3 regions of the Caballeronia sp. LjRoot31 genome follow, and region 3 is predicted to be linked to each of the others. Evidence: predicted binding sites of a transcription regulator. Region 3 holds the regulator's gene; each other region holds the start of a gene.
What was found. Region 3 encodes FNR, which switches genes on or off when oxygen is low (the NO sensors DNR and NnrR bind a similar motif). Its sites were predicted from a motif close to TTGATNNNNATCAA; they were not measured.

Region 1 (10,587 bases), on a different contig from region 3:
GCCAGCGTGCCGCTCGCGCTGCCTTCGGGCGAGCGTCGAGTAGATTCGTGCATCGTGGTGACAGGGAGCCACAATCCGCCCGACTACAATGGCTTCAAGATGGTGCTGCGCGGCGCCGCCATCTATGGTGACCAGATCCAGGCGTTGTATCAGCGCATTGTGAATGAGGACTTCACGAGCGGTGCGGGCACGTACACCGAATACGATATCCAGCAGGTCTACCTTGACCGGATTGTCAGCGACATCAAGCCTGTGCGTCCGATGAAGATAGTGATCGATGCGGGTAATGGCGTGGCGGGCGAACTTGCGCCGCGTCTGTTCAAGGCGTTGGGTTGCGAGCTGGTTGAACTGTTCACTGACATTGACGGGACGTTCCCGAATCACCATCCCGATCCGGCGCATGCGGAGAACCTGCAGGACGTGATCAAGGCGCTGAAGGAGACGGATGCGGAAATCGGTTTTGCCTTCGATGGCGACGGCGACCGTCTGGGTGTTGTCACGAAGGACGGCCAGATCATTTATCCGGATCGCCAGTTGATGTTGTTTGCGCAGGAAGTGTTGTCGCGCAACAAGGGCGGGCAGATTATTTACGACGTGAAGTGCACGCGTAATCTGGCTAAATGGGTACGGGACCAGGGTGGCGAGCCGGTGATGTGGAAGACGGGGCACTCGCTGGTGAAGGCCAAGCTGCGGGAAACGGGCGCGCCGTTGGCCGGCGAGATGAGCGGTCACGTGTTTTTCAAGGATCGCTGGTATGGCTTTGATGACGGCCTTTATACCGGCGCGCGGCTGCTTGAAATCCTGTCGCGGGTGGCTGATCCGAGCAAGCTGCTCAATGATTTGCCGAACTCGTTGTCCACGCCTGAGTTGCAGCTGAAGCTGAATGAGGGTGAGAATTTTGAGCTTATCGCGAAGATGCAGAAGAACGCGAAGTTCACCGGTGCGGACGATGTGCTGACTATTGACGGGCTGCGGGTGGAGTATCCGGATGGTTTCGGGCTCGCGCGGTCGTCGAATACCACGCCGGTGGTGGTTATGCGGTTTGAAGCTGACAGTGAGGAAGCGCTCAAGCGGATTCAGGAAGATTTTCGCCGGGTGATTTTGGCGGAGAAGGCTGACGCGCAGTTGCCGTTCTGATACTGGAAAAATGTGAATGATCTCCACTGCCTCCCGGTAGTGGAGGCTCCCGAAGAAATGTACGTGCTCAATGCACTTCCGAAGGCGCAACAGGGTCGGGCCAAGGCCGACTACCGTCAATCCGGATGGCGGCAACCCGCGCCGATGCGCATGCCGCGTTCGACCGGTTCGTGACGATCCACGCGAGCAAGTACCCGAAGGCGACGTGAACACTGAAGAAGGGTCACGAAAGCTTGCTGGCGTTTTACGACTTTCCGGCGGAGCACTGCAATGTTTGCGAACGACCAATGCAATCGAGTCGACGTTTACGACGGTACGCCACAGTACTACGCGTAGGCGCAACTGCGTATTGCGATCCGCCTTCCTGGGGCTGGCATTCAAGCTGATCGAGGCAGCCGGGAAAACCTGGCGCCGTATCAATAGCCCCGAACAGATCAAGCTGTTGTTGGAGGGCATCGCCTTCAAAGACGGCGAACCGGTGCAAGACAATCGATCGGATCAGCAGAAACTCGCCGCTTTAAATCGCTGCCCGTCAAATCTCCTCTATCAGCCTTGACCATATCTCCAGAAAAGCTGCAAGGAAAGCTTCATTCACGATCCCTTTGTTGTGACCTCCCGAGACGAAATCAAGAATGCAGCCGCTTGTTTAGCATTGCCTAAACGGGATTCGTCCCAAGCTTACGGGCGCCGAGCTATGTCATCGAAAGTAAATATGCTCTTTCGCGCTCGGCGCTTGCCGGTCAGAGATGTGTATAGCGCAATGGTTAAGGTGCAAAAGCTTGCTGAAAACTAGCGCCCAATGAAGACGAAGAGCTGAAGATGTTCCCACCGCCCGTGTCGTCATTCCACAGTCCTATGAAAGACCACGTTACCTTTGCCTGCGAAATCACGGTGCCCAAGGCCGTGATAAAGCCATCTGAATTGTTACCACCAGTCTCAGGGATGGAGAATGGCTTGCCATTCGCTTCTGCAAAGGCTATAGCTTGCAGCGGCGTGTAGTCAGTTGCACTTCCTGGTGCATTGGCCGGATCCCCAGTATCAACAGGGGCGCCATAATTATCAATGCCGATAACATCGACATAACTATTTCCCGGATACCAGTTGGCCCAGGTCGATGTACCTCCGGCCTGATTGCCACCCACATTCGGATTCCACACTACATTCACGGTTACACCGTTTGTGGCCGCTGCTGCATGCAGAACCGTATAGATATGCTGGAAAGCTGCAATGTAGTTTTTCAAGTCAGTTGCATTCTGAATGGACCACGGATACCAGCCTCCATTAAATTCCCAACCCGGGCGGTAATAGATAGTTTTGTAACCTCCCTGTGCCCAGGCCTGTACGGAGCCCTGGAGTGCGCCATCATAGGTACCGGCAGCAATGGCTGCAAACAGGTTCCCACCGGGGCCATTGCCGCTCGCCGAATAGCCCATTGGCAATGCAACGATCGGAATCGCATTGTTAGTGGGAGAATTTTGCTTGCCCATGGTAGCGAAATAATAACTGGCTGCGGCCCATCCGAAGCTTGGATCATTAGGGGTATAGTTTGCCGCCAGATAGGTCAGCCACCCTGCGGGGGCTTTGCCCATTACCTTCTGATATGAGGCTTGCCCTGAAGGAAACTCGCTATTTCCAGGCTCACCGCAATAATTCGCCAGCCACCAGGCAGGTGGTGTGGTAGTTCCACCCGAACCACTTGTTGTGGTAGATCCTGTCGAACCACTTCCCGAAGTGCCGGAGCCATTCCCACGACTACGAGCGTGGTTATCTACTGCTGCAGCATTCGACGCGTTATCGCTATCGCTACCGCCGCCACATGCGGAAAGAATGCAGACAAATGCCATCAGCGACGCAAGCGCCGCTCTTTGGAATCTCATGGGACTACTCCACAATGAATAAGGACTGTCGAGAAGCCTCGACGAAGCAATTTATGAAAGGGAAGATGTTTGATCCGGCGGCCGCGCGTGGCGCGATCGAGGACGGCTCTTCGTGGAGAGCGATTCTTGCCCTTCGATGGCGGAGGTGATACCGAGGGTCATACCGAACACGGCGAGCATCGCGGTCCAACTGCTGAAGCCTTGCATGCCGAGACGGCGCTGCTCTTGGCGCGCAAATGTCCACCGGGGCGCGCTTGGTGCTCACATTTAGTACAACAGAATAAGTTCTATAGCTGGGTAACGAAGGAGCTTTCATTTAAATGATCGCCTGATGGTAGCGATGAACCTGAACTGGGCAAACGTGCCCCCATGAGCCCTGCAGGGAACTCGACAGGAAATGACTCAGGAGGGAGGACTTGCTGGACCGCCTCTACATCCAACGGCGGAAACACCGCGACTTGAGGACGTCTGTCATGTCCTACTCGTCGGATTGAATGTTACACAAACGAAACGTTTTTAGCAGTAAAAAAAGACGTAACACACTGTAACGTATGACTATTAATCGGTAATTTTGTTTGTTCATATAAATAAAGAAGAACAATAGGCCCCGTCAAGCCTTATGCCATGGTGTTTATTCGTCATATTTAATGTTTTTATCGGATTAATTAATTTATACGATCGTGATGCGTGTATCAAAATTGAATCATTTTTATTTTAGGTAAAAACCGAGTGCCGTTAAGCGCTTACTGCATCAAAACGCTCGGCGATCGATTCGATTTTCTTCGCCCGGATTACTGCCGAGCGGACTAATACGCGTGAATAAAATATTTAAAAGTGTTTTGCGCAGCGCGGTGGTTTATTCATTCTCTTTATGATGTTCGCTTGCTGTTCAATGCGCGGACGGCACGATAATCACTGGAATCGGGAACGAGTTCCCGTATGCTGGTTTAGGATAGGTTGGGCATTCAATCTTTATTTAACATTCCTAATTTATCCAGAATCAACGAATCAACGTTAGAGAGGGCTGCGAGCCACGAGGTTGTTGGCTTGTGCCGCATTTTTCGTGGCATCGACAACCATGTCGAGCAACAGCGCAGGGACCAATGGTTTGAGGGCGGTGTGGACGTAGACGCGGTTAATTCGTCCGGAAGGAGGACGGGTGGCGACGGTCGTGGAACAATCGTTCGTCTCGCACCGCGACCCGCGCTAAAATCGCCCATCTCAGATTACTCACGCGCCGTCCAATCCGACGACGCTCACCGTGTCCAGCGTGCAAAAGATCTTGATTGTCCGGGTGTCGTCTCTAGGCGACGTCGTCCATAACATGCCGGCCATCGCCGATATCCGTCGTCTCCACCCCGACGCCCAGATCGACTGGCTAGTCGAAGAGAGCTTCACGGATCTCGTCGAACTCGTCGATGGCGTACGCCGCGCCATCCCGTTCTCGCTACGTCGATGGCGCAAACGCCTCTTTTCCCTCGATAACTGGCGCGAAATCCAACGCTTCCGCCGCACACTGGCCGCGGAAAAATACGACCTGGTCATCGACTGTCAAGGGCTCATCAAAACCGCATGGGTGGCAAGCTGGGCACGCGGTACGCTGGTCGGCCTGGGCAACCGCACCGACGGCGCCGGTTACGAATGGCCCGTTCGTTTCTTTTACGATAAACGCGTGCCCATCGAACCACGCACGCACGTGGTCGAGCGCACCCGGCAACTCGTCGCGGCCGCGCTAGGCGATCCGCGCCCCGAAGCCACCGACGCCATCACATTCGGCATGGATACCCGCCGCGCCGCGCTGGCGTTATCGGAGGCGGGGCTGAACCTGCCCGTGCCATACGTGGTGTTCGTCCACGCCACGTCCCGCGCCGATAAACAATGGCCCGACACCGCGTGGATCGAACTCGGACAGACACTGATACGGCGCGGGGTATCGATCGTGCTGCCATGGGGCAGCGAAACCGAACGCGAAACCAGCGACAAACTGGCAAAAGAGTTCGGCGCAGCAGCGGTCGTGCCGCCGAAACTCTCGCTGCCGGCCGTCGTCGGTTTGATCGACGGCGCGGCGGCGACGGTGGGCGTGGACACGGGACTTGTGCACATCGCGGCAGCCCTGAAGCGGCCGACCATCGAGTTGTACAATTTCTCGACCGCCTGGCGCACCGGCGGTTACTGGTCGCCGCGCGTGGTGAATCTGGGTAGCGCAAGTCAGCACCCGACGTTGCAACAAGTCAAAGCGACCCTCGCAGGCTTCGGGCTGCTTTGATGCATGAGCACAGCAGCGGTATCGGGGCAGCGCGCGCGGTAAGGAAGCGGCTTCGGTTCGGAGGATCGGCTCAATCGCCGGGACGAAGCGGCGGCGCGTTTGACGAAGCCAAGCGATGCCAAGTGAAACCCGGCGGTTTGAGGTCCATCAACTGCCAGCCTTTCACGCGGCGAATTTTGCAGCCGGTTTGAGCGAAAATGCACCGCGCTCGCCGGGCGCGACGTTTCCCGATGCGTCAATCGAAGCCAATCGAGGTTGGTTGAAGCCGATTGAAGCCCATTGAAACCGGTTGACGATAATCGGCCCGCTCACTGGCTTATCAAAACAAATCGAATGCACATGACCGAATCTCAAATTATTGAAGTTGTCTCCGCCGACTGGGAGGGCCAGCAGCTTTCCGTGCTGCGCGAGGCGTTGCTGGCCGGCGTCGAGCGGGGCAAGGTCCTGTATTTCCCGCGTCTGGCGTTTACCGTGGAAGGCGGCGAACGGGCGCTCCTGGACCCGAAGGTCGCCGACCCCGAGCGCAAGAACATCAGCCTCGCGCCCAATGGCGGCGCGCTCGCGGGTGTACTCGGCGACGCCGTCACGCAATCCGCCGTCCGGGCGTTGATCGCGCGCTATCAGGCGAACGCGCGCTCGCTGGTCGACGGGCTGTTCCCTGAATATCGCGGCAAATTAAGGGTTGCGCCCACCAGCCTGCGGCTGCATCGCGTCGAAACGCGCGAGACGTCGTGGCGCAAGGACGACAGCCGCCTTCACGTTGATGCGTTTCCATCGCGGCCGAATTATGGCGAGCGCATCCTGCGCGTGTTCACCAACGTCAATCCGGATGGCGTGCCGCGTGTGTGGCGCGTCGGCGAGCCGTTCGAGGACATGGCAAAACGCTTCTTGCCAGCAATCCAAGCCCCGGTTCCCGGCGCGGCGTGGCTCATGAATCTCCTGCATATCACCAAGACGCCACGCAGCGAATACGACCACCTGATGCTCCATCTGCACGACGCAATGAAGGCCGATCTCGACTATCAAGCGAAATCGCCGCAGCAGGAAATGCCGTTTCCGCCCGGTTGCGTGTGGGTGTGTTTCTCCGATCAAACCTCCCACGCCGTCTCGTCCGGCCAGTACATGCTCGAGCAAACCTTCTTCCTCCCTGTCAGCGCCATGGCCCAGCCAGACTGCGCGCCGCTCGGAATCCTGCAACGCCTGAAAGGCAGGGCGCTGGTTTGAGCGCCGCAGCCTGGTGGGGACGTTTCGCAGGTTCGGGCTCCGGTTCGGGCCTTTGCCTGAGTTTTCGCGTGCGCGGTGAGCGATTGTTGCCGGTTTGCCGCGAGGGCGTTCGATGCTGAGGCTCGTGTATCGCGCGTTATGGTGGCTCGTCGCGCCGCTCGCGGTGTTGCGCCTGCTGATCCGCTCGCGGCGGGAGCGGGGGTATCGCGAGCATATCGGCGAACGGTTTGGCTTTGGCCCCGCTCGCCGAGCTGACGATCTCGCGCCGTTGATCTGGGTTCATGCGGTGTCGGTAGGAGAGACGCGGGCGGCTCAGCCGCTGATCGAAGCGTTGCAGCAAGCGCATCCCGATGCCCGTATCCTCCTGACGCACATGACCCCGAGCGGCCGCGCGACCGGCGTGGAGCTATACGGCGATCGGATTTCGCGCAGTTATCTTCCCTACGATTCGCCGTCGCTCGTGCGGCGGTTCTTGCGCGCGTGGCGGCCGTCGCTGGGTATCGTGATGGAAACGGAAGTGTGGCCGACGCTCATCGACGAATGCAAACGGGCCGATATCCCGCTGGTGCTGACCAACGCGCGGATGTCGGCGCGTTCGTTCAAGCGCGCGGCGAAGTTCGGCAATGCGACGCGGGAAGTGTTCGGCGGTTTTACGCGCGTGCTGGCGCAGACGCAGTCCGACGCAGACCGTCTGAGCGCGCTGGGTGCGCGCAACGTCACGGTGCTCGGTAACTTGAAGTTCGATATGGCCGCACCGCCCGAACTCTACGCGCGTGGCCATGCGTGGCGCGCGGCGATCGGAGAGCGCCCGGTTTGGGTGGCGGCGAGTACGCGCGAGGGTGAGGAAGCGCTGGTGCTGCAGGCGTTCACGACCTTGCGGGCTCGCCTACCCGATGCGTTGCTGATCCTCGTGCCACGCCATCCGCAACGGTTCGATGAAGTCGCCGTGTTGATCGATGCCGCCGCGCAGTCCTATGTGCGGCGTTCCGCCTGGGCGGGACGGGCGGCCGCAGCGGGTTCGGGAATCGATGCCGCGCCGGTTTTGCCTGCGAACGTCAACGTGCTGCTCGGCGATTCGATGGGCGAACTGAGCGCGTATTACGCGGCATCGGACCTGGCGTTCGTTGGCGGGAGTTTGCTGCCGCTGGGCGGGCAGAACCTGATCGAGGCGTGTGCGGCGGGCGTGCCGGTGCTGATCGGCCCGCACACCTTCAATTTCACGCAAGCGACGAACGATGCGATCACGGAAGGCGCGGCGTTGCGCGTGAGCGATCCGGCGGCGTTGGCGCGCGGCCTGCGTGATCTTTTCACCGATAAACCCCGCCGGCTCGCCATGAGCGCGGCGGCGTCGGCGTTCGCGTCGAAGCATCGCGGGGCGACAGCGAGGACGGTGGCGGTGCTGGGGGCGTTGTTGCGCGCGCCAGCAGAGGAACCGTGATTTTCAGCGGCAGGGGCGAACAACCCTCCCTGCCTACCCGCGTTCCTGCAAAATCCGCGTCACGCAAGCAACAAACCTCTCATTGCTCGCCTCCACGCCATACGCCCGCGCCCGTTCCAGCGCTTCACGCGTGAAGCCATCGCGCAGATCGTGGTCCGATAACAACCGCGACAGCGCCTCTGCCATGGCGTCTACATTGCCGATAGGAACCAGCAGCCCGAATCGGCCATCGTCCAGGATCTCTCGCGGCCCGGTCGGGCAATCGGTCGAAATCACCGGCTTGCCAAGCGCCAGCGCCTCAAGCAAAACCATCGGCATGCCTTCGTAACGCGAGCTGAGCACCAGCGCACTCGAATGTGCCACGACCGCGTGCGGATTGTTCCGATACCCCGTGAAATGCACGCGTTCCCCGATCCCCAGTTCCACCGCCAGCGCTTCCAGCTCACCGCGAAAACCGCCGTCGCCGACAATCACCAGGTCTTCCCGCACCCCACCGTCATTCTGTGTCCCGACAAGCTGTGCGTAAGCTCGCAGCAAGGTCCGGTGATCCTTCTGGATCTCGTCGAGCCGCGCCACGGAAACGATGTACGGCCCGGAACACGGTGGCGTTTCCACCGCCGCGCCGTTCTCGCGAATCCGGTCGATATCGATCGCATTCGGCAGCACAAACACGTTGCGCAGATGGCCATTGAACAGTTCGCTCGCTTCATCGGCCATTTGGCGGTTCAGCGCGGCGATCCCGTCGTAACGGCCGTATTGCGCGAGCAGCCGTTTCATTTTCCGGCGCCGGCCGCCCAGCCGTGCATCGAAACTGAAATGGTTCACGCCGAGCCACGCCACGCCAAAGCGGCCAGCCAGACGGCGCAGCGACATGTCGAAGTCGATGATGATGTCGTGACGCTGCGCCAGTGTGGCCACACGCGCCTTCACGTAGGGACGCACGGCAAGCGTATTGAAGACGTCGCGCCCGACACGGCCGAGCTTGCTCAGCCGATGCGCATAGCGGCGTGCCTGGAACACGTTGAGCCAGGGTTTGTCGGTGAGAATCTCGACGCCAACGTCCGCCGGAACCTGCGCGCGAAAGCGCTGTTCGAACGCGGGGGACGAAAACATCACGGACAGCGTCACCGTGAAGCGCGCGCGGTCGTAGATCCGCAGCCATTGCATCAACGACGATTCGATGCCGCCATCGTTGAAATCTGCGATGTGAAACAGCACCGCGATGCGCCCGGAGGGTTGCGCCATGAGTGTCGAGGACGCTGTGGGCGACAGGGTCAGCCGCACGGCGGCGTCGCGAGTTAGAAGCGTGTCGGGACTATCGATCAGAGGTCTCCGGAAGCGGGCCTATGGCCGTAAAAAAGGGCAAGGCGATATGCTAACGCACTCGATCGGCTGAGGACAATTTCTCCCAAGCCCTGAAACCGGGCCTCAGAGCGCGAGCAGTCCCTTTTTTTCGATAAAGCGAACTACCACGTCGAGCCCTTCCAGCACTTTCAGGTTGCACATGACAAATGGCCGTTCTCCGCGCATCTTCCTGGCATCGGAGGCCATGATGTCGAGATTTGCGCCGACATACGGTGCAAGGTCGATCTTGTTGATGACCAGCAGGTCGGACTTCGTGATGCCCGGACCACCCTTGCGCGGAATTTTTTCGCCGCCGGCGACATCGATCACGTAAATAGTCAGGTCCGATAATTCCGGGCTGAAGGTGGCCGCGAGATTATCCCCACCCGACTCGATGAACACGATATCCGCATCAGGGAAACGCTCGATCATCTGGTCGACGGCTTCCAGGTTGATGGACGCATCTTCGCGGATCGCCGTGTGCGGGCAGCCGCCCGTTTCCACGCCCATGATGCGCTCGGCCGGCAACGCGCCCGCCACCGTTAGCAGGCGCTGATCCTCTTTAGTGTAGATGTCGTTGGTGATCGCGACGAGGTCGTATTTCTCGCGCATCGCCTTGCAGAGCATTTCGAGCAGCGTGGTCTTGCCCGAGCCGACCGGACCCCCCACGCCCACGCGCAAGGGCGGCAGTTTCTTGGAGCGGCGGGCGGCGGCGGAATAGACGGGTGCGTTCATGTTTTTTAAGAGCGGAACAAGCGTGAATATTGTGATTCGTGGCGCGCCGAGAGAATGCCGAGTTGCGGCGCGAAGGTGTTGATTTCCCCAGGCGATGTGTCGAGCGCTTTTTCCACAGCCGTATCGATAGCAACGCGCAACGCAACGATGATCCGCTGCCCCGCGATCTGGCCTAGCGGTACGGCTTTTAACGCTGCAGCGGCCTGGTTTTCGACCCAGGAGAACGCGTAGGCGGCGAGGGCGGCGTCGGTGGCGGCATCGTTGGCATAGGCGGCGAAGGCGAATGCGGTCGGCTGCGAGATCGGTTTGATGGCGTTTAACGTGGCTAAACGCGCGGCGTCGCCCCATTCAAGCTGCGTGCACAACTGCGCAAGCGACCAGCCCATCTGCTGCGTCTCGCGACGCAATTCCGAGGACTCGCGGCTGGCGAGGAATTCTTCATCGGCGACGGCGAGTCCGGCTGCATCGTGATCGCGCCAGCGGGTCATCTGGTGCGCGAGGAAGGGCAACTCGCCGCGCGCGAGCACATTGGTCAGCCCGCTTGCGATCCATTCGCGGGCGCTGTC
Region 2 (10,587 bases), 720 kb from region 3:
ATGACCATGACTACGAACGCAGCTTCCCTGTGCGTGGATGCAATCACCATGCGGGCATGGACGCCTTGACGGGCGAACCGGTGGATACGTTGCAGCCTCGGCCGGTCGTTACGTCGAATCCCGCTGATGGCGCCTTCGATACGAGTCAGGGCACGATCCACCTGATCCTGGGTGGTGGCGGCACGAGTGCGCCGTTGGATGTCTATGGGCTGGACGCTGGAACGGGCAAAGTGCAGGCAAAGGTGTTTACCAAGCCTAACCGGCCGGTAGCGGGGACCGCGGTGAATACGTTCGTGCGTCAGCCCGCCGATGCGCTGGAGGACGCGATCTGGTCGGCGCAGCGTGATACCGGTACGGGTTACGGCATTGCCGTGTTTGATCATGATCCGGGGAAGCCGGGTGACAAGACCACCATTACGATGAACTACTATCACGCGCCCGGCGCCGACCAGACGCCGACTGCGACTTACGAATTGTTCGAAACCATCACGTTTTCGAAGACGCGGCCGGGGTGATTTCGTTCGCACTCGGGTTTGGGGTTTGTGCGGGTTCTTAGGGGCTAAGGGGTAGTGGTTGGGGTTTATGCTGGGGTGGTCGGGGGCCAGTGCCGGGGTGGTGGTTTCCATGTTAGTGGTCTGCGAGAGTCGGATTTTCTCTTTATCACTGTTAGCCACTGTGCGTGGCGGCACGTCATTTCTTTGTCCAAAGCGACAAAGAAACGAAGCAAAGAAAGCGCTTTAACCGCTCTACCCTAAGTGTCCACAGCGTGCAGTTTTGATTCATAGGTGCCCCAAAAGCACGGTGCTCGCCAGAGCGACGGATGTGTGAACCCCTCCTTCTCGCGAATCCTGACACGAACACGCTTCGCCCCGTACGCTCTCGGGCAAGCACAATTGCTAAGGAACCCGCACGGCCTTACAGGTATTTACGGCTGCGGTTCTTCGCGGGTTAGCTACCTGGTCTGCGCGACCGTATTCGTAGGCCACAGCCTGATGCGTGTTCGTGTTTACTGCTTCAGTTTTTGTGAATTGGCCGCGCGTTCTGTACAGCTATTTTCGTCGGTTACGGCCGTCCGCATCTTTGCGGCCTCGTTTCCTGGCGGGTTGGCGACGAGGTTCGAGGCGCGTACTGATTTGGAGGGAGGTTGTCCGCGGATAGCGCGGGGTGCCCCTTGGGCAGGTTCAATCACTGGTGGCGAAGCGTGTGGGTATCCGTGTTCGGAGAAGGAGGGGTTCAAACATCCTTCGCTCTGGCGAGCACCGTGCTTTTGGGGCACCTATGAATAGAAACTGAACGCTGTGGACACTTAGGGTAGAGCGGTTAAAGCGCTTTCTTTGCTTCGTTTCTTTGTCGCTTTGGACAAAGAAATGACGTGCCGCCACGCACAGTGGCTAATAGTGATAAAGAGAAAATCCGACTCTCGCAGACCACCACGGCCGAAAGCACCAACCCAGCATAGACTCAGACCGCTAACCCCAGAACCGACCACCTCGGCATAAACCCCGACCACTAACACCATTGGCGAGTGCGATCATCAGGCCAGTCCCGTGGTTCATCCCCTAAACCGTATAAGGCTCATGCCCGACCCGACCAACCGCCGCAAAACGAGCATGGCCGACATCGCCAAGGCCGCCGACGTCAGCGAAGCAACCGTCGATCGCGTGCTCAACGGCCGCGGCGGCGTCTCCCGCGAGAAGGAACGGCGCGTGCTCGAATGGGCGCGCAAGCTCAAGATCGATCGGGCGCTCGACGCGGTATCGGTGCGATGGCTGCGCATAGCAATCCTTTTGCAACAACCCGTTGCGCCGTATTACGTCTATCTCAAGCAGGGTTTTGAAATTGCCCAGAAGACCTTCGAAGCGCAGCGCGTGATCTGCGCAGTGACCTACTTCGATAACCTCGAACCGGCGCGCGTGGTCGAGACCATCAGCCGCGCGACGCAGAAGGCCGACGCGCTGATCATCGTCGCGTATGAGCATCCCGACATCACGGCGGCACTGCGCCTGGTCAGCCGCGCGATGCCGGTCGTCACGCTCGCCAGCGACCTGCCGGGAACGGGAAGGCTGGCTTACGTGGGTATCGACAATCGCGGCGCCGGACGCGTCGCGGGCGAGCTGATGGGCCGCTTTCTCGGCGATGCGGGAGGCAAGGTGCTCGTGATGACGGGCATGCATGATTTCCTCGGCCACGAAGAACGCGAAAGCGGTTTCCGTTCGGTACTGCGGCGGCGTTTCCCTAACTGCGACATCGTGGAGACCGTCGAGAGCCGCGAGCAATCGGCGGTCACCGAAAGCCTCACTCGCGACGCCTTCCGGCGTTATCCCGACCTGCGCGGGATCTACAACATTTCAGTCGGCGATGAAGGCGTCGGCGCGGCGCTCCAGGCGCTCGACCGCGTTCGCTCGACAGTGTTCGTCGGCCACGAACTCAACGACATTTCGCGGCGCTTGCTCATTGAAGGAACGCTTGACGCGGTGCTTGACCAGAATCCGGCCGCCGAAGCAATGCGTTCCATCGAAATCATCTTGCGGCACTATCATCGCGATCCCGGCGTGGCGTTGCCGCAGCAAATTCCGGTCACGGTGTTGTTACGTGAAAACCTTCCGCTCAGCGACTAGGCGCTAACGGCGCGGATTTTTCCTGGCGGCTCAGGCCATTCCAGAGTTCCCGAATCCAGTCGCGCATCAACTGCGATTCGGCCCAGCGGTCGGTCGTGTCGTTGCCATCGCGGCCGATGATTGCATAAGGCCTGGGTCCGAGTTCGCACGTGAAGACCAGCGTGTCGTCAGGACCAGCGCGCCGTTGCCACGACGCAAAGCCGTAACGCCACCAGTCGAGAAACAGGTCAACCCAGATCCGGTGAGGCTCGAATGAGATCTCTATCTGCACCTGTTCACGGCTCCCGACGCGGCCGTGAAATGCCCACGAGTGGTCGAGAATCCGGTGCATGTCCGCGTGGTTTTCATCGGACACGGGCAGCGCGAATTCACGTCCGACCAGATAGTGCGAGATGTCGCCGAGCAGTTTCAGATGCGGCCGGGCATCGAGCAGATCGAGCGTGAAATGCAGGTCAGTTGTCATGCGGTCCCGATGCGTTTCGATATACACCGGAAAATCCACCTGCTCGGCGAGTCGCGTCCATCCATCGATTAACTTGAGCGCGCCATCGAGGCGACGTGGGCGTACATCGGGCTGCAAGTCGATGTGATGCACGCCGAACTCGGTGGCTATTTCAAGGATCGGTTGCAGGTCATCGACCGTACGCGGAAAACATTGTGCTTCTGCTTGCAGGCCGAGCGGTCTTAACAAACCGCTAAGCCGACGCACATCATCGCGCGATGCGTAAGAAGCGCTGACGCCGTTGAAACCCGCTTGCGCGATCATCGCTATGTTGTCTTCAAGTGAACGTTCATGACCATCGGTATGACGGCGCTCCATTGCCCATAGCGACTGATAGATGTCGAGCCGTTGCGTCATAGTGCCTCCACGGCAAGGAGAGGTTTGAGCTTTACGCTGCGATCCGAGAGCAACGAAGGTTCAACGCACGCACGCCGCGCAATCAACTCCTGTGCTACGCGCACGTCACGCGCGATCTCGCTTGCCTGTCCCACGCCGCTCGCGCCGACCAGCACGCCGTCGCGATCCAGCACAAAGAAGACCCGCGATGCGGCGCTCGTCTCACGTACGACGGTCGTCACGCCGAACGCGGGCATGCCAGCAATCTGGATGGTCATGTCGTATTGATCGGACCAGAACCACGGGACTTCGGAGTAAGTCTCGCCTCGGTCCAGCATGTTGCGCGCAACAATGCGCGCATGGTCTTCCGCGTTCTTCCAGCATTCGAGTCGCATGCGCCGGCGGAACAGCCGGTGCGGGAACGAGCAGACATCGCCGGCTGCGAAGATGTGCGGATCGTTGGTGCGCAGCGTGTCATCCACCGCGATGCCGTCTGCTACGTCGATGCCCGCCGCTTCCGCCAGCTCGGTGCGCGGCTTCACGCCAATGCCGACGATCACACAATCGCACGCGGCGGTCGTGCCGTCCGAGAGCTTCATGCCCGTAACGCGTTTCATCGTCGATCCAATGATCCGGTCGACCTGCACGGCGAAACGCACGTCCACGCCCATCTGCCTGTGCCGTTCCACCAGATACGCCGCGACTATCTCCGGCACGGCGCGCATGAGTGCATGGGCTGCCGCTTCAATCACGATCACCTCACAGCCTCTTGCAATGGCCGTTGCTGCGATCTCCAGCCCGATAAATCCTGCTCCCACGATCGCGATCTTCCGTTCCGGCAACAACTCGCCGACGATGCTCGTGGCGTCTGCTGCCGTGCGCAAGACATGTACGCCATCGAGCGTCGCACCGGGCACGCTCAAGCGACGCGGCGCCGCGCCGGTCGCGATCAGCAGCCGCTGATAGGCGACGGTATGCCCATCCTTCAAAACCACCTTGCGCGCTGCGCGGTCGATCTTTTGAACGCTTGCATCGACACGCAGGTCGATGCGTTGCCCGGAGTAAAACGTCTCGTCATACAGCGCACACTGCGCCGTAGTTTTCTGACCGAGCAGAACGGCCTTGGAGAGCGGTGGCCTGTCATAAGGCGCAACCCCTTCGTTACCGAGCAGCGTGATCTCGCCGTCCCAGCCGTTATCGCGCAACGCATGGGCGGCGCGCGCTCCGCTTTGCCCGGCGCCGATAATCACCATGGCGGCCCGGTTTTTCATGACGCTGCCTTGGCTTGCGGCGGTACACCGAGCAGCACTTCGCCGCCTTCAATGCGCACCGGGTAAGTCTTCAAATGGACACAGACGGGCGGGCTTTTGGGCTTGCCTGTGGGAATATCGAAACGTCCCTGATGCAGAGGGCATTCGATCTCCCGATTGAGCACGAAGCCATCGGCGAGATGCGCGCGTTCGTGGGTGCACCAGCCATCCGACGCAAAAAAACCTTCAGCGATCCGATACACCGCGTAACTCGCGCCAGCGTGATCGAAACGGATTACGTCTTCTTCGGCGATCTCGCTGGCAGCGCAGGCGACGACCCATTCGATGTTATTCGTTTCAACGGCCACAAAAGCCTCCGGGTGGTTAAAGTTGTTCAGATGCCCGACTGGGTCGCAAATGTTCCGTGCGGACCGCTTTCAACCGGCACCTTGCGTTCGATCACATGGTCTGGCTCGGAGCGCTGTTTCCATAACGCGGGCACCATCTCGCGATACACCGCGTAAAGGCTCGGATAAGCGGGCGGAAGCTGATCCTTGATGACTTCATGCAAACGCGGCAGCGCGTGGAACGGCACCATCGGCAAGAGATGATGTTCGAGGTGGTAGTTCATGTTCAGATACAGAAAGCGGAAGACCGGATTGATGTACACCGTGCGTGTATTCAACCGATGGTCCTTCACGTTGACCGCGAGCCCCGCATGCTGCGTCAGGCCGAGCAACTGATGCAGCCAGCCGCCGTAAAAACGGGGCGTCCACACGAACATCAGCGGCAGGAAACTACGGAGTGCGATGGCAAGTCCGATCGTGCCGATGACAACAAGCAGATAGATGCGGCATGACCAGATCATCTTCGGCTTTTCGGTGGCGGGGAGGAATGCGTCGGTGGTGGCATCTACGCGGCCGAGCGCATGCCGGATGATCTTTCGGATCTCTAGCGAACTACCCAGCAGTCCGAAGAAATCGACGATGATCGGCAAGACCTGCGTCGGCCGTGCGACCTGGATTTCCGGATCACGCTCCTGGAAGTATGTGTGCGTGTGATGCCGCGCATGGCTCCAGCGCCACCAGTAGCCTTCGCGGATCGTCATGAACGAAGACAGGTGATAGAAGGCGTCATTGAGCCAGCGGGTCTTGAACGGCGTGCCATGGGCGAGTTCGTGCCAACGGGCGTCGCTGGACGAATAGATCGTGCCGTAGACCAGGAAGGCCGGCACCGCCCACCACGTTCCCCAACAGAACGCCGCCACCCAACCCGACGCTACCAGCAGCAACAGCCATGGCACGAAGTTGCGGAGGCCTTCGGCGTCGCTGCGTTTCATCAACTCTTTCAGAACGGCGCGGGGAATGCGCGGCTGGTACCACTGCTGGCCGATACGCTCATCGAGCTTTGGGTCGGTGAGGCCGGGCTTGGCCGCATCGCCGTCGCTGACGCCGGGAGTCGAGGACATGGGTTGTCTCCTGCTTATTAATGTTTCAAGCAATGTTTAAGCGATGTCTGAGCACTTCCCGTCAGGTCCGACCGCCGGGCGGCCTTCTTGTTGAGACAACGATAGATGACCACCGCTTGCTGCTCACTCAAAAAAATGATGGATTTCCATCAAGTACGTCTGCAGGCCGCATCGGCTATGGTTTTCTAAAATAGAAATTAAATTCCACCGAATTAACGTGTGAAATTTTCGTTGCATTGACGAAAGCGGTCTTCTATGCTTGTGTGCATTAGCAGCCGGAGTGCTGCGTGAATTCGCCCAAGGAGACTGCTGTGGACAGCATGGAAGCCGGCGCGGTGACGCCTGAAGGAGTAGTTGAAGCGCTGCTGCGAGGACCGGGCGCGGTGCGTATTCGTGGCGTGTTCAGCGCAGCGCAGGTGGCGGAAGCGCGGCGCGTGGTGATGGCGCATTCGCAGGATCGCGCGCAGACGGTCACGCATTTTCAGGGACAGGCGGCCGAAGACCAGCGGTTGCATTTACAGCGGCGCGTGTGGAATCTGCTTGCCAAAGGCGACGTGTTTTCGGAGATGGCCGAGCAGCCGGCTATTGTCGCGGCCATGCGGCTCTTTCTCGGCGACGATTTCATCATGGGGTCGATCGCAGCGAACCGGATCTTGCCGGACGGTCCAGGACAGGAGCCGCATATCGATTACCCGTACTGGGATTTTCATGCGGCGACGACATTTCCCGTTGGCATCAACACGAGTTTTCCACTCAACGCGCAAGTGACCATTCCGCTCGATCCGTTCACGGCGCAAACCGGTGCGACGGCTTTTGTGCCGCACACGCAGCATGAATTGCGTTATCCCGGCGAGGGCGATGCCTTCTTCGAGCGCTGCGAGCGCATGGAAGCGGAGCCCGGCGACGCGATTGTTTTCTTCGGTGCGACCTGGCATTGCGCGATGCCAAACCACAGCACGCAGGATCGCAGCGCGGTGCTGATTCAATACCTGCCGAAATTCGTCAAGCCGATGGAAGATTTGCGCACGATGGTCGGCGAAACGTTCGTCAAGAACGCTAGCCCGACGATGCGGCAGTTGCTCGGATTGAACTTCCCGTATCCGCAGAATCTTGATGCGATCGCCGTTGCGACGAACGCCGAGGGTCGAAAAAACGCCATGCGCTGATTCAGCCTTCCGAGAATTTCAGCGCATGCTCCAAAGCGCCCGCGCTGATCGGCTTGTGCAGATAACCGTCGAACGGTTCAAGGTCCTTGTCCCCAAGATCGGTCCTGCCGGTGACCGCGATTACACACGCGTCGCGGGACGCACCTTCGTTGCGTACCCGCCGGCATAGCTCCCGGCCATCGGCGTCGGGTAATTCGATGTCGAAGAAAACGACATCGAAACTCTGCGCCTGGATCAACTCCATCGCGGTGTGGCCATCGTACGCAACTTGAACCTTGTGCCCCAGGCCGGACGCTATCGCGCCAAACGCGTCGGCTGAATCTTTATGGTCATCAATAAACAGGATGTGCACGATTCCCTCGGTATTAAGCGGATGTTGCTGCTTTGCAAGCAGATGAACCGAACGAGATCGCGCGTTCGTGGTTCGTGTTTAACACCTTGCAACGAAGATGCCAGCTTGAGCCGACCCTGAAGTGTGGGAACGGCGATTGCAGAGAGCGGTTGCCCGGCGCAATGTCGTCGGCAATCCGTTCGACAATCGACTTCCCGTTCAGAGGGGACACCTATGCGACTCCTGACTACTCAAGATGGCTTGCCCCGTATCGCGTGGGGCGCGGTCATAGCCGGCGTGATCCTGTCGCTGATCGTTTATTTGATCATGAGCGTGCTGGGGACCGCGATAGGCGCGTCTCTTCTCGCGCCCATGTCGCTGCCAAATCCCGGGCGCGTCTTTGGATTCGGCTCGGGCGTGTGGGTGATTGTTACAACCGTTCTTGCCGTGTTTATCGGTTCGTACTTTGCGGGGCGTTGCGCGCCGGTGCTCGGATGGCTTCACGGTTTGCTTGCGTGGGCTGTGATGACCTTGCTGCTTCTCTATGGCATGACATCGATTATTGGCGGGGCGGTCAGCGTGGCGGGTAACGTCGCGGCGACGACTGCGACCGTCGGGGCGGCGGCGGGTAATCAACCGCCTGGATCGCTCGCCGATTCCGCCAGGCAGCAGGCGCAGGCAGCGGTGGAGGGGGCAGCGTCGGCGGCGGCCGGCGCCGATGCGCAGCAGGACGCGATGCAAACGGCGCAGACGGCCGCGCGTGGCATTGCCCGTGCGACGTGGTATTCGTTTGCGGCGCTGGTGGTCGGCGCCATCATTGCGGTGGTGTCCGGCAGCGCGGGTTTTCGCCATCAGCCGCCGTTTGAAGAAGGCGGCGGTTCAGCACGCGATGATGCAGTAGTGACCGATGCAATGGGACGGCGAAGGGTTTCCTGACCCGAACCTGCGCGGACTGCAGGCCGGTCGGGTTCGACCGGCCTGTTTCCGGGATCTGACTGGCACCCGTCGACCGAGTACTGACAAGCGCCGCTATTCGATGCGTCTATCCCACATCGCGGCCTGGTGTTTCCTGAGAAGCTCTTCCACGAACTGCGGTACGACGTTGCGAAATTTTCCCTGGTTATCGGGCACGATCTCGACCATGCGCGCAATCATGTCGGACGGGTCGAGACGGCCCTCGGGGTTGCCGATCAAGGCCGCATAGGTGTCACGCAACGCTTGGCGCCCTGTGAAATGAACGTCGTCGTTCAGCCATCGGAACGCGTTCTCCGCCATCGCTTCGTTAAAACCGGTCAGGAACGCGCCTGGATTGATTGTCTGAACCTGAATGCCAAAAGGCTTCATTTCCTGCTGCATCGCCTCCGCCATCGCTTCGATTGCGTGCTTGGTTGCCGCGTAGGCGGAAAAACCCGGCGGGCTGAAGAGGCCGCCCATCGACGAGACGAAAACGACTTTTCCTGCTTTCCCAGCATCGATCCAGCGCTTCACAACTTGCTGGGTCAGGTGCAAAGGCGCGAATACATTGATCTCGAAGTTGCGGCGCACCAGGTCGAGCGGAATTTCCGCGATCGGACCGCCTTCTCCGATACCTGCATTGTTTAGGAGAACGTCGAAGTCCCAGGTCAACGCATTCGCGACGTCGTATGTGTCGAGCAGATCGAGCTTTTCGACGCGAACATTATCGAGGCCCAATTCAGCGACTTTTTCACGCAATTGCGTCACCTGTGTCCAGCTATGTGCCGCAGCGATGACACGGTGGCCATTTTGTCCGAGGCCAAGCGCTGTGCCTTCGCCCAGACCTGATCCCGCGCCGGTTATCAGTATCGTCTTCAACATGACCGTTCTCCATCCACGCGTTCGCCCGCAAGCAGCGACAGTTGTTCGAGCCATGCCGACTGACCGGCCTTGGCGATTGTCCGATCCTCGGTCACCTGGCCGCCCGATACGCCAATTGCACCGCACAGTTCACCGTGTGCGTCGAGCAGCGGCATGCCGCCCGCGAAGGTGACCAGACCGTCGTTGGTCAGTTCAAGACCATGCGCCTGAGCATCGGGTTTGCAAACCTCCCAGATCTGCTCGGTATCGGTTTCGAACAGGATCGACGTTCTGGCCTTCTTGATTGCAACATCGATTGTTCCCAGCCACGCGCGGTCCATCCGCACAAAGCCCTTGAGATGGCCGCCCACGTCGAGTACGGCAATGCACGCGGCTACGCCAAGCTTTCCTGCATGTGCTTGCGCGGCCTGAATCACATGATCCGTTTGAGAAGATGAGAGGTTCATCGTTCGCTCGTCCTGTCGACAACGTCTGCCAGACCGCCGGGGAACATCGCGTCCGCTGCGGCAAATACGTTGAGTGCTTCGCGCAGCAGGACGATCTTGCCGTTCGCGGCGGTGCAGTGGCCAAAGAAGCGCTGGTGGACCGTTTTACCGGAAATGCCCGATTGGTGATGAATCGTGTATTCGCCAAAAGCCTGCTCGGGCGTGTCGATATAAATCTGTACATCAACGAAGCGAAAACCCGGGTACATCCGTTCATGCAGAAAGGTTAGGAATGCATCAATATTCGCTGGCCCTTCATAACGTGGCTCAACCCCCAGATCGGACAGATAGGGCAACTCAAGCGCGCCATTCTCGGCAAAGAGCGCGGCAGATTCGCGCGCGCTTCCATCGATATACGCTTGCAGCAGTTCCTTTGCGGTTTTCATGATTCAAGCCTCCTCGGCGGGTTGAGCAATTGCCTGGGTCGCAGAAACGTGTTTGCCGGTTTCGCGATTCAGGCGTGTTATCGAAACAAGAGTGGTCAATGAGCGGCTCATGCGAGCGGCATGGTTAAATTCCCGCCAGCACCTGATGCACCATGTGCACGACGATGGAACCCTCTCCCACCGCCGATGCAACGCGTTTCACGTTTCCC
Region 3 (10,587 bases):
CAGCACGGTACGCGGCAGCACGCCGGAATTGCGCATGTCGAGCAGCATCTCGTGGCCTTCCCTTGAACGCTCGCCGACCCCGGCGAACACCGAGATGCCTTTATAGCGTTCGACCATTGCATGGATGAGCTCCATCACGAGCACGGTTTTACCCACCCCGGCGCCGCCGAAGGTCGCGGCCTTGCCGCCCTGCGCGAGCGGGGTCAACAAGTCGATGACCTTGATCCCGGTCCAGAAGATCTCGGTGGCCGCGCTCTGCGACGCAAACGGCGGCGGGGCGCGATGAATCGGGCGGCGCGGGACGTCGTCGGCGAAAGGTGCGCCGCGGTCTCCCGGCGTGCCGGTGACATCGATCAGGCGTCCGAGCATGGCTTCCCCCACCGGCACGAGGATCGGCCCGCCAGATGCACGCACGGCCGTCCCGCGATTTAGCCCGTTGGTCGACTGCAACGCCAGCGCGCGCACCGTGCGTTCATCCAGATGAGCCTGCACTTCCGCGATGATCGGTGGTCCGCGATCGGTGAAGATGGAAAGCGACTCTTCAATCAGCGGCAACGGGGCGTTATCGAAAGCGACATCCACGATCGCACCCCGTACCGCGACTACGCGGCCCTGGGGTCCTTCCACCGGGGCAGCGGGCGCGGGCTCGACACTCGTCTGGCCGGCGAGGCTTGGCAGCGGTTCGACCGGACCCGCCTTCTCCATGCCGCCCGTTGGTGGAGGGTTGTCAAGGGTGGCGACTGGGTAGCGAGTATTCAATTTGCTTCCTTCAGGCGGGGCTGCTGTCACGCAACTGAAAAGCGCGTGCATCGCGTTGTTTGCCGTCAATGTGAAGTGCGCGTGGCGGTCCGAACACGAAGCGCATCTGGACTGCTGCCAACATAGGATGAATAGCGCCGGCGAGAGTCAACTGTATCCACAGGCACGCCCGGACGGTTGATTTGAATCAAGCGCATGGAGGGGTATGCGACCGGTATGGGCACCGTGCCGCCCATACCGGTCATGGCGCTCACGACACCTTACGCAGGGTCGGCAAACTGCGCGATCACCTGCGGATTTTCAATGGTCGACGTGTCTTGCGAAACCGCTTCGCCCCTCGCGACCGAGCGCAACATCCGGCGCACGACCTTTCCGGAGCGCGTTTTCGGCATCGCATCGCCGAAGCGGATTTCCTTTGGTTTTGCAATTGGACCGATCTCTTTGCCGACCCATGCGCGCAATTCGTTGGCGATACGTTTCACGTCGGCACCGGCGGGCCGTGGACCTTTCAGCACGACGAATGCAACGATGGCTTCCCCGAAGGTTTCATCGGGGCGGCCAACGACCGCCGCTTCGGCGACCAGCGGGCAAGATGCCAGGGCCGACTCGATTTCCATCGTGCCCATGCGGTGACCCGATACATTGAGTACATCGTCAACGCGGCCGGTGATCGTGAAATAGCCGGTGTCGGGGTCGCGAATCGCACCATCTCCGGCGAGATACAGATTGCCTCCCAGTTCGTCGGGGTAATAGCCTTTGCGAAAGCGCTCCGGGTTGCCCCAGACGGTGCGGATCATCGACGGCCAGGGCTTGCGGATGACCAGCACTCCGCCTTGCCCGTTCGCGACCTCATTGCCGGTTTCATCGACGATCGCGGCATCTATGCCGGGCAGCGGCAGCGTGCAGGAACCAGGCACGAGTGGTGTAACGCCTGGCAATGGCGTAATCATGTGACCGCCTGTTTCGGTCTGCCAGAACGTATCGAGCACGGGGCACCGCCCGCCGCCGACATGCTCCGAATACCACGTCCACGCGCTCGGGTTGATGGGTTCACCGACCGTGCCGAGGATGCGCAACGTGCTCAGGTCGAAGCTTTCCGGATGCACCGCGCAATCCGCTTCAGCGCTCTTGATGAGGGACCGGATGGCAGTCGGCGCGGTGTAGAAAATCGTCGCCTTGTGGCGCTCGATCATGTCCCAGAAACGGCCCGCGTTCGGATAGGTCGGCACGCCTTCGAAAATGATCTGGGTCGTGCCAACGGCGGTCGGCCCATAACAAATGTACGTATGCCCCGTGATCCAGCCGATGTCGGCGGTACACCAGAAGACATCGTCAGGCTTGATATCGAAGGTCCACTTCATGGTGACCGCAGCCCACAGCAGATAGCCTCCGGTGCTGTGCTGCACACCCTTCGGCGCGCCGGTGGACCCGGACGTATACAACACGAACAGTGGATGCTCGGCGCTCACCCATTCGGGCTCGCAGGTATCCGGCTGTGCGTGCTCCAGTTCATGCAGCCATGCATCGCGGCCGCCGATCCATGGAATCCGGCCACCCGTGCGCCGATAGATGGCGACGGTCTTCACGGCGTCCGTGCCGTCCATCGCAAGCGCGTCGTCCACAATGCTTTTCAGCGGCAGTGTCTTGCCGCCGCGAACCTGCTCGTCAGCGGTGATGATTGCTACCGCGCCGACGTTCGTTATGCGCTCATGCAGCGACTTCGCGGAAAAGCCGCCGAACACGACGCAATGCGGTGCGCCGATGCGCGCGCAGGCCTGCATCGCGACAACCCCTTCGACTGACATCGGCAGATAGATGACGACGCGATCGCCTTTCTTCACGCCGCGTGCGCGCAGTGCATTCGCGAGCCGGCATACCCGGTGATACAACGCCTGATACGTGATGTTCGAAACCTTGCCGTCGTCGGACTCGAAGATGATCGCGGTCTTGTTCGCATTGCCGGCGGCCAGATTGCGGTCGAGGCAGTTGTACGACGCATTCAGTTCGCCGTCTTCGAACCACTTGTAAAACGGTGCGTCCCGGTCGTCGAGAATCTGCGTGAACGGACGGCGCCAGGTCAAATGCTCGCGCGCAAGGCGTGCCCAGAACGCTTCGTGATCCTGGCCCGCCTCAGCCACGAGCGCGCGATAAGCGTCCATGCTTTCAATCGCGCTGCGGCCTGCCGGAGCAATCTCCTGGGCAGGGACGAGAGGGGTCGATTCGATGGTAGACATGGTCTCCTCGCTTTAATCATGGATCGTGAGATCGGCGAGCCAACAAGGATCGTCGGTTGACAAGGGGTTCTTGATGAAGGGCTCTTGATGACCCCATGACGCAGCAGGATGGGCACCCCATGCGCTTGTCGAAAAAGCGTGGCCGCTATCCGACGTTATCCGACTATGAGATGTCCAGTGGATATCTCATTGATACAAGTCAAGCGGACAGGTCAGCGCCATGGCTTCACCTACGCTGCGTGATCAGATCGTCCATCATCGGCACGATCAGCATCGCCGAAAGCGGCCGGGTCGATATGAAATTCCATGGGCACGTCCGTTTGCTTCGCTTAAACCCCGGCAAGCTTCTCGCTGTCGAGAATGTGTACCTGCTTGCCGTTTGTATCGATCACCCCTGCGTGCTGCAGCTTGGAGAACATCCGGCTCACGGTCTCGAGTTTCAGCCCGAGATAGCTGCCAATCTCTTCACGTGTCATCCGCAGATTGAATTCCGCGGAAGAGTAGCCGCGCGTTTTCATTCTCGACGACAGGTTGAGCAGGAACGCCGCAACGCGCTGCTGGGCGGTCATGGTGCCGAGCATCATCATGAGCCCGGATTCACGCACGATCTCGCCGCTCATCATGCGATGCACGTGCTGCTGCATGGCCTTCACGTCGTGGCAAAGGTCCTCCAGCAAGTCGAACGGGATGACACACACCTTGCTGTCCTCGAGCGCGATTGCATCGCAATTCTGTTCATCGGAGCATACGCCGTCGAGTCCGAGCGGTTCGCCTGCAATATGAAACCCGGTGACTTGCTCGTGGCCGTCGCGATGCGTGATGACCGTCTTGAAGCAACCGACACGCACGGCGTAGATGCTTTTGAACTTGTCGCCGGCGCGGTATAGCGTCTCGCCGCGTCGTACAAGCCGCGTGGAGCAGACAATCGCGTCGAGCCGCGCCAGCTCGGTCGCGCTCAGGAGAGGCGGCATGCAGATGGAGTGCAACGAACAAGCGGAGCAGTTCGTGTCCGCACGAGCGCCCGGTGGCGGCGAACTCGTGGTGGAGGAGCGTGCCAGATAAGCAAAAGGCGTCGAGGTTGAAGCGGCGGGCGCGCAAGCGATAGCTGAGGTCATGCCTGTCTCCAGAAGAGTCGGACGATCACTGAATGGATGGACTGAGGAGCTGTGCGGATCGGGCGCGCAACGAGTGAGAGACGGTCATGCCGGCTCGCAGCGTATGCGCTCGCGGCGGTGCTTATTGGCCAGTCGCACGATGGTGTCGCGGGCCAGTTCGTACTCGCCGGTCTTGTCGAAGAAATAGCTTGCGCCGGCGCGCTGGCAAGCAGCACGAAATGCCGGTCCCGAATGATTGGTCAACACCATGGTCAGGACAGGCGACGTGGCGCGCGCCAGTGATTCAACGATCTCCATGCCGCTGCCACCCGCCAGATGCGGGTCAACGATCACGAGATCGGCGCGGGTCATGCGGATACACCCCAGCGCCGAGTCCGCTTCTTCGGACTCGCCCACGATCACCACACTGTCCAGCGCGCCAATCAGGGCAGAGAGGCGGCGGCGCACAAGGCCCGAGTCATCGACGAGGAAGATCTTCAGCATGGAGCGCAACCGTTTGAGTTCATGCCTCGAAGTATGTTCGAGGCTATCTCAAAATAAAATCGGCGAGCGGCCAGACATGATGTAGGGGTTTTGGAAGGGCTGTAGGGATCGGACTACACGCTGGCGCCAAGCGTATTGGGCGGGGGTATTCGGGCTTTCAGGCGCGTTTTTAGGCGATCTTTCAGGCGTCGCAGTCGTCGTCGAAGAGCTTGTGGCGCATGGCATAGCGGACCAGCGCGGTGTCGTGCGGCATCTGCATTTTTTCGAGGATGCGCGTTTTGTACGTGCTGACCGTCTTGGCGCTCACCGACAGCGCCTGGGCGATTTGCGTGATCGTTTCACCCGCCGCGATCCGCCGGAATACTTCGAATTCGCGGTCGGAAAGCCGCCGGTGCGGCAGGTCGTCGGCCGGATCGTTCAGGCTTTGTGCGAGCCGCTCGGCCATCGCGAGGCTGACGTACACGCCGCCTGCCGCGACTTTGCTCACGGCCGTGACCAGTTCAGCGCTCGCGCTTTCCTTGGTCAGATACCCCGATGCCCCCGCCTTGAACGCACGCACCGCGTATTGCTGTTCGGCATGCATTGTCAGGACCAGGATGCGCAGCGACGGTTTCTCGTCCTTGATCTGCTTGAGCAGTTCGACGCCGTTCCTGCCGGGCATCGACAGGTCGAGGACCAGCACGTCCGCTGGGGTGGCGCGGATCATCGCCATGGTGGAAGCGCCGTCGCTGGCTTCACCAGCGACCTCCAGGCCATTCGCGCTCAGCAGGATATGGCGTAGCCCGTCGCGTACGAGGGCGTGGTCATCGGCGATCAATACTCGGGTCATTGCAGCGGTTCTTCCTCGGTGTTTTCTGGATTGCTGGAGAAAGGCTCGTCCTGTTGCAAGGTCGCCAGCGGGAATGTCACGGTCACAGCAAACCCTTGTCCGATGCCGGACTCGATCGAGACCGACCCGTCCAGCCCGTGCGCCCGTTCGCGGATGCCGATAAGACCAAACGACTTGCGCCCGGCGTCGGCACGCCCATGTGCGCCTATGCCGTCGTCGGCAATGCGCAGGATGCAGCGCTCACCTTCCAGATACAACGCCAGATTGACATGGGTAGCTTGCGCATGACGCGCCACATTGGTCAGCGCCTCCTGCACGATCCGGAACACGGCGGTTGCGCCGTCGCGGCTGAAAATGGTGTGCCTCGCGTCGATCCGCCGCTCGACGTCAATGCCGTAGCGGTTCGTAAAGTCGATCGCCAGCCAGTCGATGGCCGGGACCAGGCCCAGGTCATCGAGCATCACCGGGCGCAGGTCGGCGGCTATCCGGCGCATCGAGGCGACGGTTGCGTCGATCAGGCGCTGCATGCCGCGCAATTGCGCGCGCGCCTCGGCGTCCGTTCCGGGGCTAAGTTCGAGCGAGGAGATATCCATTTTCAGCGCGGTCAATTGCTGGCCCAGGTCGTCATGCAACTCCCTTGCAATACGGGACTTTTCTTCCTCGCGGATACTCAGCAAATTCGCGGAGAGCTCCCGCAGTTCCTCGTGCGAGCGCTGCAGCGAGCGTTCAGCGTCGACTTGCGCGCTGATGTCGCGCAGCATCACCGTGTAAAGCTTGCCGGTTTCATCGCCGAATTGGGAGATCGATGCTTCGAGCGGGAACTCACCCCCGGTCGCGCGCAGGCCGTACAGGATGCGCCGCCCGCCCATTTGCCGGTCGGACACGCCGGTGACGCCGAACTGGCGCACATGCGCTTCGTGACCGGCGCGAAAGCGCTCGGGAACGAAGCGGGCAAGGGAAGTACCGAGCGCGTCGGCGGCCGGGCAGTCGAACAGACGTTCGGCCATTGGGTTGAACATGACGATTCGCTGGTTTTCGTCGATGGTAATGATCGCCTCCATCGACGAGCGGATGATGCCGCGCAGTCGCGCCTCGTCAAGGCGTGTTGAAGCCGGTGTCGCGGCGTTTGCGGCGTTTGCGGCTTTCGCGGCCTTCGCGCCGTGGCGCCTGAACGCCATGAAGGCGGCGCTCGCGGTGAACAGGAGGGCACCGGCCATGCCAACCATGCCCGTTAGGCGGGTCTGTCGGCTGGCGCCGCGCTGCAATGCGGTCTGCGATGCCGTGTTACGCCGTGGCGCGGACATGGGGTCTCCGGGGAAGGGGGAAATGCGTGCCGCCAGGGTCGGGCGGTTGTGCGGATCATACCGTGCCGCGCCGGACGTGATTTGTGCGGCATACCCCCGGCCGCGTGAATTGATGTGGATCAAGTGGCCGGCGGGCCTGCACACGGACACTGAAGCATGAAGGACATCCGGGGAGCGGGTCATGTACAAACGAATTCTGGTAGCGCTCGACGGCAGCGTCAGCGCGCGCCTTGCACTTGAAGAGGCGCTCAAGCTGGCGCAGGTCGTCGATGCGGAGTTGATGGTGGCGTGCGTTGTCTCGCACGACTTTTGTGATCTTGTGGGCGGGGTTATCGGAGAAGAGGCCAGAGAAGAGGCGGGCGAGGCGGCCGATAGCGGCGCGCATTGGCAGCTCGATCATGTGCGCGACTTGTGCGATCGCAGCGGGGTACGCTGCATTACTCAGATCATTGATGCACACGGCGCAAGCATCCCGGGCGCCCTCATGCAAGCGGCCCAGGCGTTCGAAGCGGATCTTATCGTGATGGGGACCCATGGACCGCGTGGCACGCGCCGGCATTTGATCGGCAGCGTCGCGGAAACAGTTTTGCGTTCGAGTCATGTTCCGGTCCTCACCGTTCGTGACGATCAGCGCGACGATGAACACGGTGCGGCACTCGCGCTCTGGCGCATTCCCTAACGGCCCGACCGGCGGCGCTCATGTGGCGCTCATGCGTCGGGCCGGACCGGGACGGTCCCGCCCTTACTGATAAAGACGCTTATAAAGACGCGTCGGCAACGTCCGGCGTGCTGCTCGCTTTGCGCGGTTCCTTTTTTTCCGCGGAATTCAGCGGTACCAGCAGCACTGGCCGGGTCGAAATCCGCAAGAAACGCTCGGCCACGCTGCCCAGCACGAGCCTGCGCCAGCCGCGCCGCCCGTGCGTGCCCATGACCACGAGATCGGCGCTGAAATCTTTCGCGGCGGCCGTGATCCTTTGGGCAATATCGTCACCCAAAGGATCGACTTCAACGACGAGCGTCGAGCCTTTGACACCCGCGCGCAGCATCTTGGCGGCCGCGTCGGCCAGCACTAGCGCCCCCTCTTTGACAAAAGCTTCGCGTACGAGCGACGGGTCGCAGGCCGGCCCCGAATACATCAATTGCGGCACGTCCACCACATAAACCGGCTTGAGTTCCGCGTCGTGTTCGTGAGCGAGTTCCAGGGCGGCGTCGAGGGCGTGTTCTGACGTTTCGCTGCCATCGATAGGAACGAGAATGCGGTTGTACATGAAGAATCTCCTTGGTTCTAAACCTGGTTCTAAAGCAACATCAATGCGACATCAATACGGGTACGGGCATGGACTCCAGCATGGTGCGCGTCGCGCCGCCCATCACGAGTTCCTGCCAGCGCGAGTGGCCATACGCGCCCATGACGATGAGATCGGCACCCAGGTCCGACGCGCGCGAAATCAGCATGTCGCCCATCGGTACGTCGTTGACGCCGTCGATTGCCGCGACTTCGGCCTTGACGCCGTGCCGGGCCAGCAGGAGCGCGATGTCGGCGCCTGGAATGCGGTTGTCGCCTTGCGACTCGTTGAGCCTGACGACGGTGACCCTTTCGGCGCCCTGCAGCAGCGGCATCGCGTCGTGGACAGCGCGGGCCGACTCGCGGCTGCCGTTCCACGCAACCATGATGTTCGCGCCAAGCGCCGGAAACACCCCGGTGTAGGGAATGAACAGCACAGGGCGGCCCGCGGTCATGACGAGCGTTTCAGGGAAATGATCGGCGATAAATGATTCCGGATCGTCCGGATCGTCCTGTCCCGCCACGACCAGATCCGCGTAACGGGCATAGCGAGGAATCGCTTCGTCCGCGGAATCAGGGTGATCGACCCACTGCCCCGTCACACCCGCGCGCAACAATTCCGCGTGAAAGATCCGTTCGAGCGCGCCATGGCGTTCCTGACGGGTTTTACGGTGCTCTTCGTAATAGTCCGCTACGCCGGCCATGACATAGAAAGAACGCGGGTCTGGAGTAAACGCCGAGAACACGCCGGTCAGGTGCGCGTCGAATTGCCTGGCTAGACGCAAAGCGTATTCGAGGCGTGGATGGGCGCGCGCGCTCATGTCGAGTTGAACGACGATGCTTTTATAGCTCATCGCAGATGCTCCGTTGGTGGGTCGTTGGCGTCAGTGACGCAGTGAGCGGCGGCGTTGCTCCAGACTCGGCTCCGGATTCGGTCCTGGAATCAGTCCGGATATCCGACGCTTACAAAAAGTCTATGAGTTCGCGTTTTTTTCCCGTTGATACAGATCAAGGAGCCGCATCCCGGCGCGTCCTGAAAGGCGCGCGGCCAATGCGATGCTGCGATAGTCACGGCAGGAGCTTCCGCATGCATGTTCTTATCGGTTGATACAGGTCAACCGCGCCCGCGTTCGCCAAGCCTAAAGTTTTGTCGTGGAAGCCTCGTTTCCAAGCATGTCCAGACAAAAGGAGATTGACGATGAAGGCACTCGTGTATCACGGACCCGGCAGTAAATCCCTCGATGACCGACCAATGCCGAAGCTCCTTTCGGCGACGGACGCAATCGTCAAGGTCACGCGCACGACCATTTGCGGTACGGACCTGCATATCCTGAAGGGCGACGTTCCAACCTGCGAACCGGGCCGCATCCTGGGACACGAGGGCGTGGGTGTCATCGAACAGGTAGGCGCCGCGGTTTCGACGTTCAAGCCCGGCGACCATGTTCTTATTTCCTGCATCACGTCGTGCGGAAAATGTGATTATTGCCGCCGTGGCATGTACTCCCATTGCACGACAGGTGGCTGGATTCTCGGCAACAAGATCGACGGCACGCAAGCCGAATACGTGCGTATCCCGCATGCGGAAACGAGCTTGTATCCGATTCCCGCCGGTGCCGATGAAGACGCGCTAGTCATGCTCTCGGACATCCTTCCGACCGGTTTCGAATGCGGCGTGCTGAACGGAAAAGTGCAGCCGGGCAGCACGGTTGCCATTGTCGGTTCGGGTCCCATTGGCCTTGCCGCGTTGCTCACGGCGCAGTTCTACGCCCCGGCGCAGATCATCATGATCGACCGCGATGCGAACCGGCTGGAAGTGGCCCGAACCTTCGGCGCGACCGCGTGCGTGAACAATGCAAGCGGCGACCCGACGGCTGAAATCAAGAAGCTGACCGGTGGCATTGGCGTGGATTGCGCGATCGAAGCGGTTGGTGTGCCGGCCAGCTTCGAGCTATGCCAGTCCATCATTGCGCCGGGTGGCACTATCGCCAATGTGGGCGTACACGGCGTGAAAGTCGATCTGCATATGGAATCGCTGTGGGACCGCAACATCACGATCACGACGCGACTGGTCGATACCGTCAGCACGCCCATGCTGCTCAAGACCGTCCGTTCCGGGCGTCTGGAAGCGGGCAAGTTGATCACCCACCACTTTGCGCTGAACGACGTTCTCAACGCCTACGAGACCTTCGCCCAGGCCGCCGATACGCGTGCGCTTAAGGTGATTATCGAAGCGTAAAAAAGCGGGAGGCGTTCCGCCTTGCCGGCCAGGATGCTGGACGGCGCCGGCACGGGACGATGGTCCGGTTGTCGGGGGGTGTCGGGGGTGGAGAGTAAGGGAGGCATGATATGGCGCTGACGGGTCAAGTGACGGGGGACGGCTGGAGCGTTTCCACCAATAGCATCCCGGTCGACGGCGGTTTTTGCTGCGAAGTGCACGTAGCCCATGGCGGCACGGCGGGTGATTTCACGCATCAGTTCCGGCACTCGAAAATCTTCGCCCGCGAGTGGGAGACGGTACTCGACGGCTTGCGCGAGGGTGTAGTGTGGATCGACCTGAAGCGCGCGAAAACGATTCATC

Region 1: the regulator FNR is predicted to act here: its motif matches at 5,418-5,431, upstream of ACSQ8V_RS14145 (Kdo hydroxylase family protein).
Region 2: the regulator FNR is predicted to act here: its motif matches at 6,314-6,327, upstream of ACSQ8V_RS30915 (fatty acid desaturase).

What each region holds. Positions count from the first base shown of each region.
Region 1 covers NZ_CAXURX020000001.1:3,176,212-3,186,798, reverse strand. The annotation lists gene ACSQ8V_RS14165 (phosphomannomutase/phosphoglucomutase) at 1-1,137, shown strand, start outside; partial or broken gene ACSQ8V_RS14160 (transposase) at 1,204-1,693, shown strand; gene ACSQ8V_RS14155 (glycoside hydrolase family 26 protein) at 1,902-3,014, opposite strand; gene waaC (lipopolysaccharide heptosyltransferase I) at 4,285-5,280, shown strand; gene ACSQ8V_RS14145 (Kdo hydroxylase family protein) at 5,620-6,504, shown strand; gene waaA (lipid IV(A) 3-deoxy-D-manno-octulosonic acid transferase) at 6,617-7,942, shown strand; gene ACSQ8V_RS14135 (glycosyltransferase) at 7,976-9,187, opposite strand; gene ureG (urease accessory protein UreG) at 9,371-10,021, opposite strand; gene ACSQ8V_RS14125 (urease accessory protein UreF) at 10,027-10,587, opposite strand, start outside.
Region 2 covers NZ_CAXURX020000003.1:469,649-480,235, reverse strand. The annotation lists partial or broken gene ACSQ8V_RS30940 (fibronectin type III domain-containing protein) at 1-515, shown strand, start outside; gene ACSQ8V_RS30935 (LacI family DNA-binding transcriptional regulator) at 1,611-2,618, shown strand; gene ACSQ8V_RS30930 (sugar phosphate isomerase/epimerase family protein) at 2,608-3,477, opposite strand; gene ACSQ8V_RS30925 (NAD(P)/FAD-dependent oxidoreductase) at 3,474-4,727, opposite strand; gene ACSQ8V_RS30920 (non-heme iron oxygenase ferredoxin subunit) at 4,724-5,074, opposite strand; gene ACSQ8V_RS30915 (fatty acid desaturase) at 5,101-6,174, opposite strand; gene ACSQ8V_RS30910 (phytanoyl-CoA dioxygenase family protein) at 6,462-7,340, shown strand; gene ACSQ8V_RS30905 (response regulator) at 7,342-7,692, opposite strand; gene ACSQ8V_RS30900 (hypothetical protein) at 7,906-8,607, shown strand; gene ACSQ8V_RS30895 (SDR family oxidoreductase) at 8,701-9,507, opposite strand; gene ACSQ8V_RS30890 (GlcG/HbpS family heme-binding protein) at 9,501-9,953, opposite strand; gene ACSQ8V_RS30885 (nuclear transport factor 2 family protein) at 9,950-10,378, opposite strand; gene ACSQ8V_RS30880 (FAD-dependent oxidoreductase) at 10,503-10,587, opposite strand, start outside.
Region 3 covers NZ_CAXURX020000003.1:1,186,208-1,196,794, forward strand. The annotation lists gene atpD (F0F1 ATP synthase subunit beta) at 1-705, opposite strand, end outside; gene acs (acetate--CoA ligase) at 1,020-2,993, opposite strand; gene fnr (fumarate/nitrate reduction transcriptional regulator Fnr) at 3,323-4,108, opposite strand; gene ACSQ8V_RS34010 (response regulator) at 4,193-4,591, opposite strand; gene ACSQ8V_RS34015 (response regulator) at 4,773-5,420, opposite strand; partial or broken gene ACSQ8V_RS34020 (histidine kinase) at 5,417-6,781, opposite strand; gene ACSQ8V_RS34025 (universal stress protein) at 6,906-7,403, shown strand; gene ACSQ8V_RS34030 (universal stress protein) at 7,483-7,992, opposite strand; gene ACSQ8V_RS34035 (universal stress protein) at 8,033-8,863, opposite strand; gene ACSQ8V_RS34040 (zinc-dependent alcohol dehydrogenase family protein) at 9,208-10,245, shown strand; gene ACSQ8V_RS34045 (hypothetical protein) at 10,356-10,587, shown strand, end outside.